DNA from 4 places in the Pectobacterium colocasium genome. Region 1 is predicted to be linked to each of the others. Evidence: predicted binding sites of a transcription regulator. Region 1 holds the regulator's gene; each other region holds the start of a gene.
The links. Region 1 encodes CRP, which controls carbon source genes, mostly activating them, when cyclic AMP is high. Its sites were predicted from a motif close to ATGTGANNNNNNTCACAT; they were not measured.
Positions count from the first base shown of each region.

Region 2: a site for CRP is predicted at 1,729-1,746, ahead of LCF41_RS15030 (YfcZ/YiiS family protein). Genes of this name have one in related genera too.
Region 3: a site for CRP is predicted at 1,536-1,553, ahead of garD (galactarate dehydratase). Genes of this name have one in related genera too.
Region 4: a site for CRP is predicted at 1,609-1,626, ahead of LCF41_RS11070 (arabinose ABC transporter substrate-binding protein). Genes of this name have one in related genera too.

Region 1 is NZ_CP084032.1:4,387,413-4,390,626, forward strand. Features, by position in the region: gene LCF41_RS19875 (phosphoribulokinase) at 1-797, shown strand, start outside; gene LCF41_RS19880 (OsmC family protein) at 838-1,245, opposite strand; gene crp (cAMP-activated global transcriptional regulator CRP) at 1,622-2,254, shown strand; gene argD (bifunctional acetylornithine/succinyldiaminopimelate transaminase) at 2,482-3,214, opposite strand, start outside.
Region 2 is NZ_CP084032.1:3,310,508-3,313,721, reverse strand. Features, by position in the region: gene fadL (long-chain fatty acid transporter FadL) at 80-1,390, opposite strand; gene LCF41_RS15030 (YfcZ/YiiS family protein) at 1,780-2,076, shown strand; gene fadI (acetyl-CoA C-acyltransferase FadI) at 2,348-3,214, shown strand, end outside.
Region 3 is NZ_CP084032.1:3,828,645-3,831,858, reverse strand. Features, by position in the region: gene garD (galactarate dehydratase) at 1-1,367, opposite strand, end outside; gene LCF41_RS17350 (MFS transporter) at 2,034-3,214, shown strand, end outside.
Region 4 is NZ_CP084032.1:2,459,505-2,462,718, forward strand. Features, by position in the region: gene LCF41_RS11065 (ribulokinase) at 1-1,422, opposite strand, end outside; gene LCF41_RS11070 (arabinose ABC transporter substrate-binding protein) at 1,795-2,778, shown strand; gene araG (L-arabinose ABC transporter ATP-binding protein AraG) at 2,982-3,214, shown strand, end outside.

The DNA.
Region 1 (3,214 bases):
TCCGTAAGATTTTTCAACAGTTTGACCTGCGCGCCGCCCAGTTGGAAGGGGACAGTTTTCACCGCTATACCCGCCCGGAAATGGATATGGCCATTCGCAAAGCGCGTGATTTAGGGCGCCACATCAGCTACTTCGGTCCTGAAGCAAATGACTTCAGCCTGCTGGAACAGTCGTTTATCGAATACGGTCTGCACGGACGCGGCCAGACGCGTAAATATCTGCATACCTACGATGAAGCCATTCCCTACAATCAGGTTCCCGGAACCTTCACGCCGTGGGAGCCGATGCCGGAACCCACCGATATCCTGTTTTATGAAGGGCTGCACGGCGGCGTCGTCACCGACCAAAACGACGTGGCACAGCATGTCGATTTGCTCGTCGGCGTGGTGCCGATCGTCAACCTGGAATGGATCCAAAAGCTGATTCGTGATGTCAATGAACGTGGTCACTCGCGTGAAGCGGTGATGGATTCCGTCGTCCGTTCGATGGAAGACTACATCACCTACATCACCCCGCAGTTCTCCCGTACGCACATCAACTTCCAGCGTGTGCCCACCGTGGACACCTCCAACCCGTTTGCTGCCAAGTCGATTCCCTCACTGGATGAAAGCTTCGTCGTCATTCACTTTCAGGGGTTGGATAATATTGACTATCCCTATCTGCTGGCCATGTTGCAGGGATCGTTTATCTCCCACATCAACACGTTGGTCGTTCCCGGCGGGAAAATGGGGCTGGCGATGGAGCTCATCATGGCACCGCTGGTGCAGCGGTTAATGGAAGGGAAAACCATCGAATAAGCCAGACTGGGCACGGCAGAACCGTGCCCAGAAGAAGGGATCAACCCAACACTCTAATTTCGTGGCTGTGCGTCACCTCAACGGCTTTGCCCAGCATCAATGCCACAGAGCAGTATTTTTCCGCCGACAGGGCGACAGCTCGTTCAACGGCTTTGTCGGTCAGCCCTTTCCCCGTCACGATAAAATGCAGATTGATATGGGTAAATAAGCGCGGCGCTTCAGACCGGCGCTCTGACGTCAGTTTCACTTCACAGCCCGCCACATCGTTGCGGCCTTTTTGCAGAATCGAAACCACATCAATCGCGCTGCATCCCCCCACAGACATCAACACCATTTCCATCGGGCTGGGCGCTTTATCGCCGGAATTGCCGTCCATCAATATCTGGTGCCCTGACGCGGATTCGCCCAAAAACGTTAAGCCTTCAACCCATTTTACCCGTGCCTGCATGGTGCCTCTCCACTAAAAATTTTTTGAAAATTTATACCGTTACTGTACAAAAACCAGCGTTAATCAGAGCTTTGTCATGCTGAAGCGAGACAACACAAGACACGTCCTTAAAGCTGTGTTAAAACGAAAACAGAATAGACCTTTTCTGGACAAACCCAGAAACGAAGAAGATGATGACGTAGCCGGACATACCCCAGCCACGTTTACGGTGCGGCAAGGCAGCAACCGGAAAATCAAGGGTACAGTGGTTCCAGTATATTCCCTGACGTCATTCTGCCTAGACTGAATTTTATTTTTTTGAGCAGTTAAACACGCCGTACAGGGAACTCTGACCCCTGTAATTTGCGCAGTGAATTACAACAGAGGATGATAGCGAATGGTTCTCGGCAAACCGCAAACAGACCCAACTCTCGAATGGTTCCTTTCCCATTGTCATATCCACAAGTATCCATCGAAGAGCACGCTTATTCACCAAGGTGAAAAAGCAGAAACGCTTTACTACATCGTGAAAGGCTCTGTCGCAGTGCTAATCAAAGATGAAGAAGGCAAGGAAATGATCCTTTCCTACCTCAATCAGGGCGATTTTATCGGCGAGCTCGGCCTGTTTGAAGAAGGTCAGGAACGCAGCGCTTGGGTGCGGGCAAAAACCGCCTGTGAAGTGGCTGAAATTTCCTATAAAAAATTCCGCCAGCTCATTCAGGTTAACCCAGATATCCTCATGCGTCTGTCTGCGCAAATGGCAAGCAGACTCCAGGTGACTTCAGAGAAAGTCGGCAACCTCGCCTTCCTTGATGTGACCGGTCGTATTGCTCAAACTCTACTCAACCTGGCCAAACAACCTGATGCCATGACGCATCCAGATGGCATGCAAATAAAAATTACCCGTCAGGAAATTGGGCAAATCGTTGGCTGCTCGCGTGAAACCGTGGGCCGCATTCTGAAAATGTTAGAAGACCAGAACCTGATCTCGGCACACGGTAAAACGATTGTCGTTTACGGCACTCGCTAAATCCCTGTCGCTGTACCCTACCCACAAAAAAGCGTGAAGCCTCGGCCTCACGCTTTTTTTATGGCGAGCTTCCTGCTCGCCACCCTTTGGGCCGCCGCAAGCGGCGTTGAAAAACGTTCCCTACGTTTTTTTATGGCGAGCTTCCTGCTCGCCACCCTTCGGACCGCCGCAAGCGGCGTTGAAAAACGTTCTCTACGTTTTCCTATCACACCGTTTTCAGTGAGTAATCAATTTGCTGCATTAACAACCTGTGCGACGGCGTTGGCGAACTTCTCCATCCCCTGCGCAATGTCATCCTCATCAATGATCAAAGACGGCACAAAGCGGATGACGTTCGGCCCTGCCATCAGCACCATCAGACCCTGAGCCGTTGCAGCAGCCAAAAACTCACCCGCGCGGCCATGCCACTGCGGTTTTAGTTCTGCCCCCAGCAGGAGCCCCATGCCGCGAACCTGCTCGAATACGCCGTACTGCTGGTTGATTTTCTCCAGTTCACTGACAAAGCGATCGTGCCGATCCGCGACGCCTGACAGCACTTCCGGCGTATTGATGATATCCAGCGCAGCTTCCGCCACCGCACAAGCCAGCGGGTTGCCGCCGTAGGTGGTTCCGTGTACCCCCACCGTCATCGCAGAAGCGATCTCTTCCGTCGTCAGCATCGCACTAATCGGGAAACCGCCACCCAGCGCTTTAGCGGTGGTGAGAATATCCGGCGTAATACCGTAATGCATATAGCTGAATAATTTACCGGTACGCCCCATCCCACTCTGCACTTCATCAAATACCAGCAGCGCCTTGTGTTGATTGCACAGCTCGCGAACGCCTTGCAAAAACTCAGCCGTAGCCGGTGTAATGCCGCCCTCGCCCTGAATTGGCTCCAGCACGACGGCACAAGTGTGATCGTCCATCACCGCTTTGACCGCAGCCAGATCGTTGAAAGGAACATGGACAATATCCGCA
Region 2 (3,214 bases), 1.1 Mb from region 1:
TGCTTTATCACGTTCTTCGTGAAGAGAATGAGAACGTCTGTTCTTATTTAGCACGCATCGTTTTTAGAACGCATCGTTTTTAGAACGCATAGTTGAAGTTCACGCCGTACAGCCAGGCTTTACCTTTGGAGCTGAACGTGTAGCTTGGCGAACCTGCTCTATCAGAGATAGGTTCGCTGATATCAACTTGCTTACCGTGCATGTAGGATACGCCAACATCCACAGACGCGTCTTTATTAAAGGCATAGGTGGTACCTGCACTCAGCCAGAAACGATCCTGATCCGGGATGGAAATAGAACGTTTGTCGGCTGGGACCGGGCTGTCATCAAACGCGATACCGCCGCGGAACGTCCAGTTATCGTCGTGATAGTAGGTGGTACCGAGTGCGATACGGTAAGCATCACGGAAGCTTTCATCTTTATGGAACAGAGTCTGGCCGTTGCTACCCGTCGCTTTCAGTTCCTGGAATTGGCTCCAACTGGTATAGGCCAGGCTGTAGTGCACTGCCCACTTCGGTGCTACGCGATGGTAGGCTGAGGCCTCCCACATCTCTGGTAGATTGAGCGTTAGCTTGCCAGGAATCTTAGCACCACCCGTACCGTTCAATGCTGTTACTGCTGTTGGGAGGTTGTTGCTGTAATCGCCGTTAAAGTCGATATCGACTTTAGAACGATAGGTCAGACCGAAGCGGTTATTTTCGTCCACTTCATACAGAATACCGGCGTTCCAGCCGTATCCCCATTCTTTACCTTCCAGACGAGCTATTTCTGAAGAAGGACCAGCGACGACCCCTTGTAACCCACCAGCTGCGGTAGGCACATTTGCCAATTCACCTGCCCGGCGAACAATCTTGGCATCAGCATAGACAGCATTGACACCCAGACCGAAGCTGAAATGCTGGTTAAGACGGTAGGCGGCGCTCAGATTCAGGTTTGACGTTATCAGGTCGGTTTGCCCGCCAATGGAACCTGCGGCATAGGTATCGTTGAACTCTGTTGCTAAGCCATAGTTAGTGGTGGCAGAAGCGCCGATTGCCCACTGTTCATTAAGCGGCATGATAAAATGCAGGTTCGGTACCCAGGCGTGCGGAGCGATATTTTTGGCACTGGTATTTTGCCCTGTCAGAGAGTTTTTCCCCTGAACATCAATATCCGGGTTGATATAGGTGACGCCACCGGAGAATGACGGGCGGTCAAACATGGTCATGGTCGCTGGGTTACGACTGCCGGAGGCCGCATTGTCGGCTACGGCACCTTCACCAGAAAATGCACGGCCCAGACCCGATGAGGAGTATTCATTTAGCTGGAAACCAGCTGCTGACACATTTGCTGAGAACAGTGCCACCGCAACAGCAATTGTGGATTGTTTGAACAGGTTTTTCTGGCTCATGACCAAAACCTCTTTATATGCTTGTTATTTAACGTTGTTACACGGGGTAACAAGGGACGCGCATTGTAGGGGGCGCACTCAGCCTGACAAATCAGACCAGTTGCCAAAGTATAAGTTGGGAATACGATAATGTTGCATTCGTGTATTAAGAATATTTCCAAAATGATGCAAAATTTAGATCTGCTTAACGTTTTGGTTAATTTGTGTGAAGAGATATTACTCGGTTTTTACTACCGCATAACACCTTAATGTGATTGATATCACTAAAATTCCTGGCTGGCATGAAGTGCTGGTACTGCTTTGGGATGAGGGAGTAAAATATAAGGAAGATAGAAAATATTTGAACTGGATCAAATCTCCCGCGTCTTAAGTCCTAAGAGGAAAGTATTATGACGAACGTAATCAACAAATGCAGTGCTGAGGAAACCGCAGCCTGCTGCTGTGTCGATGTCGGCACAATTATGGATAACACCGATTGCACGGCGTCTTACAGCAAAGTTTTCGGCGATCGTTCTGATGCGGAAGCGGCGCTGACCGCTCTGACGGCAAAAGCGCGTGCGGTAGAGTCCGAACCTTGCGACATCGTCAGCACATTGGAAGACGTAGACGGTGGCGTTAAGCTGGACATCGATTTTACGTTCAGCTGTCAGGCTGAAACGATGATTTTCCAGCTCGGCCTGCGTTAATTTTTGTCCCGGCAGGAGCCTTCTGTGGCTTCTGCCCGTCACGGTTTCCTCTGACGTCTTACCTCGCTTCTATCCCTTCTGTTGTGGCTATTTCTTCACTTTTGTTCGCGGCTACCCCACGCTCTTCACACTTTTGTGTTGCGCGCCTTTGCGTAATGTAACCATCTGGTTAACAATGAAATCAGGTCTGACCTGTTGTGCTCGCAATTTATTTTTGGCTAACGGAAGTATTTTTGGTTAACGGGAGTATTTTCGGTTAACAGGAGCGTTTATGAGTGAGGTATTACCTCTGATAACCCGCCGTGGCGATCGCATTGCGTTCGTGAGCGGATTACGCACCCCATTTGCCCGGCAGGCAACGGCCTATCATGGCGTACCCGCCCTCGAATTAGGGAAGCTCGTCACCAGTGAATTACTGGTTCGCACGGGTATCGATCCTGCATTGATCGAACTATTGGTGTTCGGGCAGGTGGTCCAAATGCCCGAGGCGCCGAATATCGCCAGAGAGATCGTGCTCGGTACGGGGATGAGCGTACATACCGATGCCTACAGCGTGTCGCGCGCCTGTGCCACCAGTTTTCAGGCGGTCGCCAACGTGGCAGAAAGTATTATGGCGGGTACGGTGGAAGTCGGTATTGCCGGCGGCGCGGATTCCTCTTCCGTGCTGCCTATTGGTGTCAGCAAAGCGCTGGCCAGAACGCTGGTGGATATGAACAAAGCCAGAACGCTGGGCCAGAAGTTGAAACTGTTAAGCGGTCTGCGCCCGAAAGACCTGCTGCCGGTTGCGCCTGCCGTGGCGGAGTATTCCACCGGGTTGCGCATGGGTGATACCGCGGAACAGATGGCAAAAACCTACGGCATCACGCGTGAAGAGCAGGATGAACTGGCGCACCGTTCGCACAAACTGGCGGCACAGGCTTGGGAGTCCGGGGTGCTGCGCGATGAAGTGATGACGGCTTACGTCCCACCGTATGAGAAAGCGCTAAGCGAAGATAACAATGTGCGCCATGATTCCGCACTGGAGCAGTATTCCCGTTTACGCCCGGCGTTCGATCGCCGACATGGTTCGGTCACGGCGGCTAACAGTACGCCGCTGACGGATGGCGCGGCGGCCGTTTTAATGATGAGTGAATCCAAG
Region 3 (3,214 bases), 560 kb from region 1:
GCCATTTTGATGACGGGCACCGCGAGCAGACCATAGGGCGTACCGCGGCCGGTAGTGAAGACCTGCACGGTGATACCGGAAGCAAGCTGCTGCGTGCCGCACACGAAGTCACTGGCGGGCGTTGCGGCGTAAATCAGCCCACGTTTGGTTGGGCGTTGACCGGGTGACAGAACTTCGACAATAGCGCTGGTGCCAGATTTGGCGATGGAACCGAGCGCTTTTTCCACCACGTTCGCCAGACCTCCTTTTTTATTGCCTGGTGAGGGGTTGGCGCTACGATCGGTCTGGCCGCTGTCGAGGTAATTATCGTACCAGGCCATTTCTTCCAGCAGACGTTTACCGACTTCTTCATTGATGGCGCGCGGTGTTAACAGATGAATGGCGTCGCGGACTTCAGTCACTTCGGAGAACATAACGGTTGCGCCGCAGCGAACCAGCAGATCGGATGCAAAACCGACGGCTGGGTTAGCGGTGACGCCAGAGAAAGCATCGCTGCCGCCACACTGCATGCCGACAACCAATTCTGAGGCCGGACAGGTTTCACGCTGACGTTTGTTTAGCCGTTGCAGGTGTTTGTCTGCCATCGTCAGGATGTCATCCACCATCGAGCGGAAACCCACGTGGTGTTCATCCTGCAAACGGACAATACTACTGTCATCAAGCGAGATAGCCTGTACGTCTGATGTCCCTTCGAGCAGGCGCTCCGGCTGTAATTTTTCACAACCCAGGCCGACAACCAGAATTTCACCGCCAAAATTCGGGTTTAGCGCCAGGTTGTGAATGGTGCGAATAGGAACGACCGCCGCAGGCGCATTGATTGCCACGCCACAGCCGTAGAGGTGGTTGAGTGCCACCACGCCATCCACATTGGGATAGTTAGGCAGTAAATCGCGCTCGATAATTTTGACGACGTAGTCCACCACGCCGGCGACGCAGTGCACACTGGTGCTAATGCCCAGCAGATTTTTCGTGCCTACGCTGCCATCGGCATTGCGGTAGCCCTCAAAGGTGTAGCCTTCCAGCGAAGGAAGAGAGGGGGGGACTTTAGTCGCCAGTGGCAGGGTGTCCAGCGCGGGAGCCTGAGGCAGCTCGACTAAAGATTCATCAATCCAGCTTCCTTTAGGAATATCGCGTAGCGCATACCCGATAATTTCACCATAGCGGATAATGGCGCCTGATTTGGCGATATCAACAAGGGCAACTTTGTGGCCCTGCGGAACATGTTCAATTAATTCCAGATTATCATTAAAACGGGTTCCGGCATGTAAGCCATTATTATTAACAACAATGGCAACATTATCAGAATCGTGGACCTTAATATAAAGTGGCTGCTCTTGTGCAGCATTACTTTCTGATTTATCTGACATGATGCAAGCCTTTATTATTGGTTTGGCAGAAACGCCGTGGTAGTGATTACCACGCTATTACTTCATTGCTCGCTAACGAGTATACGTGAGGTTCTCTTCTCGTACATTATGCAATTGACCTAAGTCCGGGCTTTTTGTTCCTGATTTATCAGGCGAAGACCCAGTTTTTGGTGAGTTTGATCACATTCTGCTGGCGTGTGGTTTTTACGGAGGAAATGAAAATAATGTGTAGGAATGTAAAAAGAGAATAGCGGCATTTTTCGTGAAATACCTCGCACTATATAGGGCAAGTGCACCAACATATTCAAAAGGACATTTTTAATGTTGGGCTTTTATCTAGTGAGCGGTCAGTAGGTAAAAATTATAATGATCTGGCGAGTTGAAGATGTCAGCTAATTACTCTGAAGCTATATAGCCTGGCTATTCGCAAAAAAAATAAAAATGGGAATTTAACTATACCCTAAATAATTCGAGTTTCAGGTAGGCGGCAAGATAAGGAATCCCGATGAACTTACTTAGGTAAGTGATTCGGGTGAGTGAACGCAGCCAACACACATGTAACTTGAAGTATGACGGGGATATCCACTGATCTTCATTCTGATAACCCTACACGTTATCTGTTATTCGGAATGAATGAGCGAACCGCGATTGAAGCAGGAGTTCATCATGAATACAGTAAGCTCAGCAGCTGGCGCGATACAAAAGAGAACAAACGCCCGCTACTGGATTGTCGTGATGTTGTTTATCGTCACGTCATTTAACTATGGCGACCGCGCCACTATCTCGATAGCGGGCTCTGCCATGTCAAAAGATATTGGCCTGGATGCCGTCGGTATGGGGTATATCTTCTCCGCGTTTTCCTGGGCTTATGTTATCGGCCAAATCCCTGGTGGTTGGCTACTTGATCGCTTTGGTTCAAAACGTGTCTACTTCTGGAGTATTTTTACCTGGTCACTCTTCACGTTGCTGCAAGGGTTCGTCGATCTCTTTCCTACCACGGCATCTATTGTCATTGCACTGTTCTTATTGCGCTTTATGGTGGGGATTTGTGAATCGCCTTCTTTCCCTGGCAACAGCCGTATCGTTGCAGCCTGGTTCCCGGCGCAGGAGCGTGGTACTGCGGTAGCGATCTTTAACTCCGCACAATATTTTGCGACGGTAATTTTTGCTCCTATCATGGGGTGGCTGGTGCACGCTGTTGGTTGGTCGCACGTATTCTGGTTCATGGGCGGATTGGGGATCATCCTCAGTTTCATCTGGTTGAAAGTCATCCACGATCCCAAAGATCATCCTGGGGTTAATCAGGCTGAATTGGACTATATCGAAGCGGGTGGCGCGTTGATTAATATGGACGTGGCATCGAATAAAGCGAAAGTTCCATCAGCAGAGAAATGGTTCCAAATTAAGCAACTGCTGACTTCTCGTATGATGATCGGTATTTATCTGGGCCAATACTGTATTAACGCACTGACTTACTTCTTTATCACCTGGTTTCCTGTGTATCTGGTTCAGGCTAGGGGTATGTCAATTCTGAAAGCAGGCTTTGTCGCTTCTGTCCCTGCAATCTGCGGTTTTGTGGGGGGAGTCTTGGGAGGCGTGATTTCCGATTATTTAATGCGCCGAACTAACTCTCTGACCTTTGCGCGTAAAACGCCGATTGTTCTTGGTATGTTGCTCTCTATGTCGATGGTTATTTGTAACTATGTCTCGACAGAGTGGGTGGTGATTGCTGTAATGGCGTTAGCGTTCTTCGGTAAAGGTATTGGTGCGCTGGGCTGGGCGGTCATGGCGGATACTGCGCCAAAAGAGATCAGTGGCCTGAGTGGTGGCTTGTTTAACATGTTTGG
Region 4 (3,214 bases), 1.9 Mb from region 1:
GGGGGATTTCCGCGCGATGCCGCCCAGTGCCAGCACGTTCTCGACGGGGACTCCCTGATTTTCAAAGCATTCCATAATCGCGCGCGCGCCAAAGGCCGTCGCGGCAATAAAGCCGCCGAACAGCGTGGGGGCATCGGTGCCCAGATTGAGATCGGTGATCACGCCTTTGAGCCGCTGATTGGCGAACGGCGTTCTGCGGCCGTTAAACCAGTCCAACACGACAGGTAAGTGATCCAGCGTGGGATTTTCTGCCCAGCTACGGGTAAGCCGTTCCAGCAGTGTGGCTTCCATCGCCTGTAATGACGTTTTGAGTTCGGGATGACCTTGTTCGGCATAGTCTTTCGCCGCTTCCTGTAATGACCAGCCCAGCAGCCGCCCAAACCAGGCGTACATATCACCGAAGGCGGACTGTCCCGCTTCGAGGCCGATATAGCCGGGAACAACGCTGCCGTCGACCTGCCCGCAAATACCCGCAATGGTGCGATCGGCAATGCGTGCGTCGTCGGCGATCAGAATGTCGCAGGTGGAGGTGCCAATTACTTTAACCAGCGTATAAGGCTGTGCGCCTGCGCCGACGGTGCCGACGTGGCAGTCAAACGCGCCGCCCGCCAGGATGACTGTCTCGGGAATGCCGAGACGCTGCGCCCACTCTGCGGTAATCGTGCCGACTGGCTGTTCGGCAGTCCAGGTATCGGTAAACAGCGGGTACTGCAATTTCTCGGTCAGGCAGGGATCGAGCGCATGCAGAAAGTCTTTCGGCGGCAGTCCGCCCCAGCTTGGGTGCCAGAGTGATTTATGCCCGGCGCTGCATCGACCACGGCGGATATCGGCAGGTGCCTGCGTACCGGAAAGCAGGGCGGGCACCCAGTCGCACAGTTCTATCCAGGAGACGGCCGCCTGACGCACCGCGGCATCTTCACGCGAGACATGCAGGATTTTGGCCCAGAACCATTCGGACGAGTAAACGCCACCGATATAACGGGTGTAATCCGGGAATTGGCCGCTTCGGCACAGTGTATTAATGGCTTCCGCTTCTTCTATTGCCGTGTGGTCTTTCCACAGCACGAACATGGCATTGGGATTGTTGGCAAACTCGGGGCGCAGCGCGAGGATCTGACCCTGTTCATCAATGGGGGCGGGGGTCGACCCGGTCGAATCCACGCCGATGCCGATGATGTGTTGGCGCTGTTCGTTCGTCAGGCGGGAAACCACCACCTTAATTGCCTGTTCCAGCGATTCAATATAGTCCAGCGGATGGTGTCGGAACTGGTTGTTGGCCGGCTGACAATATTTACCTTCGCGCCAGCGGGGATAGTAGACCACTTCTGTTTCCAACTCTTGCCCGCTTTGGCAGTCAACGGCTAAGGCGCGTACCGAATCACTGCCGAAGTCGAGGCCAATCGTAATAGCGCCCGCGCTCATGCTTTGCTCCTCATTAATCCGAGATCGTTGGTGTTTACGATAGGCAGGGACAGGAAGAGGCGGTTAGGAGCGGTTAGCTGGAAGTATGTATTTTTCTGTCGCCCGCAGCCATTTTGTGAAGCCCGTCAAAGGTTAATGATTGGTTAAAATTGCTAAATGTATGCACAAACCTGTCATTGTTCCGGGATGTGATAAAGCTCTATATTCGAACCGGAAATAACGACTAAAACATAAAGCGTCTGAATGCTACTGAGTAAAGGATTGCGCTAAGTCTGTGTTTTTCCTTTATCCAGACCGGAAAACCCTTACCCACAACGTGAACGCATGTCGGCGTTGCTGGCGAATGAAAAGATAATTACACCGGAGAACATCATGCATAAATTCACTAAGGCGCTGGCAGCAATCGGGTTGGCTGCGGTTATGTCACAATCAGCTATGGCTGAGAACGTAAAGCTGGGATTTCTGGTGAAACAGCCGGAAGAACCCTGGTTCCAGACCGAATGGAAATTCGCTGATAAAGCAGGAAAAGATCTCGGTTTTGACGTGATAAAAATTGCGGTTCCCGATGGGGAAAAGACCCTGAACGCGATTGACAGCCTGGCGGCCAGCGGAGCAAAAGGTTTCGTTATCTGTACGCCCGATCCGAAGCTGGGGCCTGCCATTATGGCGAAAGCACGCAGCTACGATCTGAAAGTGATTGCGGTTGACGATCAGTTCGTGAACGCCAAAGGCCAGCCGATGGACACGGTACCGCTGGTGATGATGGCTGCCACCAAGATTGGTGAGCGCCAGGGGCAGGAACTGTATAAAGAAATGAACAAACGCGGCTGGAAAGTGGATGAAACGGCCGTGATGGCAATTACCGCGAACGAACTGGACACCGCGCGTCGCCGTACCTCTGGTTCTATGGATGCGTTGAAAGCCGCTGGCTTCCCGGAAAAACAGATCTATCAGGTGCCGACCAAATCTAACGATATCCCCGGCGCGTTTGATGCCGCCAACTCCATGCTGGTTCAGCACCCCGGTGTGAAAAACTGGCTGATTATCGGCATGAACGACAATACCGTGCTGGGCGGCGTGCGTGCGACGGAAGGCCAGGGCTTTAAAGCCGAAAATGTGATTGGTATCGGTATCAACGGCGTGGATGCGGTCAGCGAGTTGTCCAAAGGTCAGGCGACAGGCTTCTTTGGCTCACTGCTGCCAAGCCCGGATATTCACGGCTACAAGAGTATCCAGATGCTGAATGACTGGGTCACCAAGGGCGTAGAGCCGGAGAAATTCACCGAAGTGACCGATGTGGTGCTGATCACGCGTGACAACTTTAAGGTCGAGCTGGAGAAAAAAGGCCTGATGTAATCGTAATGTTGTTCACTTAAGCGTGGGTTTACGCCCTCTCGGGCTGCCACAAGTGGCATTTAAAATGCGTTTGCATTTTATAGGGGGAAACACGGTGATGAGGTTCCGCAGGGATGCCTCGCACCGTGGTCGCTCCCGGTATCTCGATCCTTTGTTGATCGACGTTATCCGCGCGCTACCTGCATTGTTATGAGGAAACCGACATGACAGCACAGTCACCCTATTTGTCGTTTCATGGGATTGGTAAAGAATTTCCCGGTGTTAAGGCGCTTTCGGATATCAGTTTTTCCTGCCATGCCGGCCAGATCCATGCATTGATGGGGGAAAATGGGGCGGGCAAATCAACGCTGTTAAAGATCCTGAGCGGCAACTATTCACCGTCCGCGGGTGAAATTCATATTCAGGGTAAACCGGTGCAGTTTACTCACACGATGGA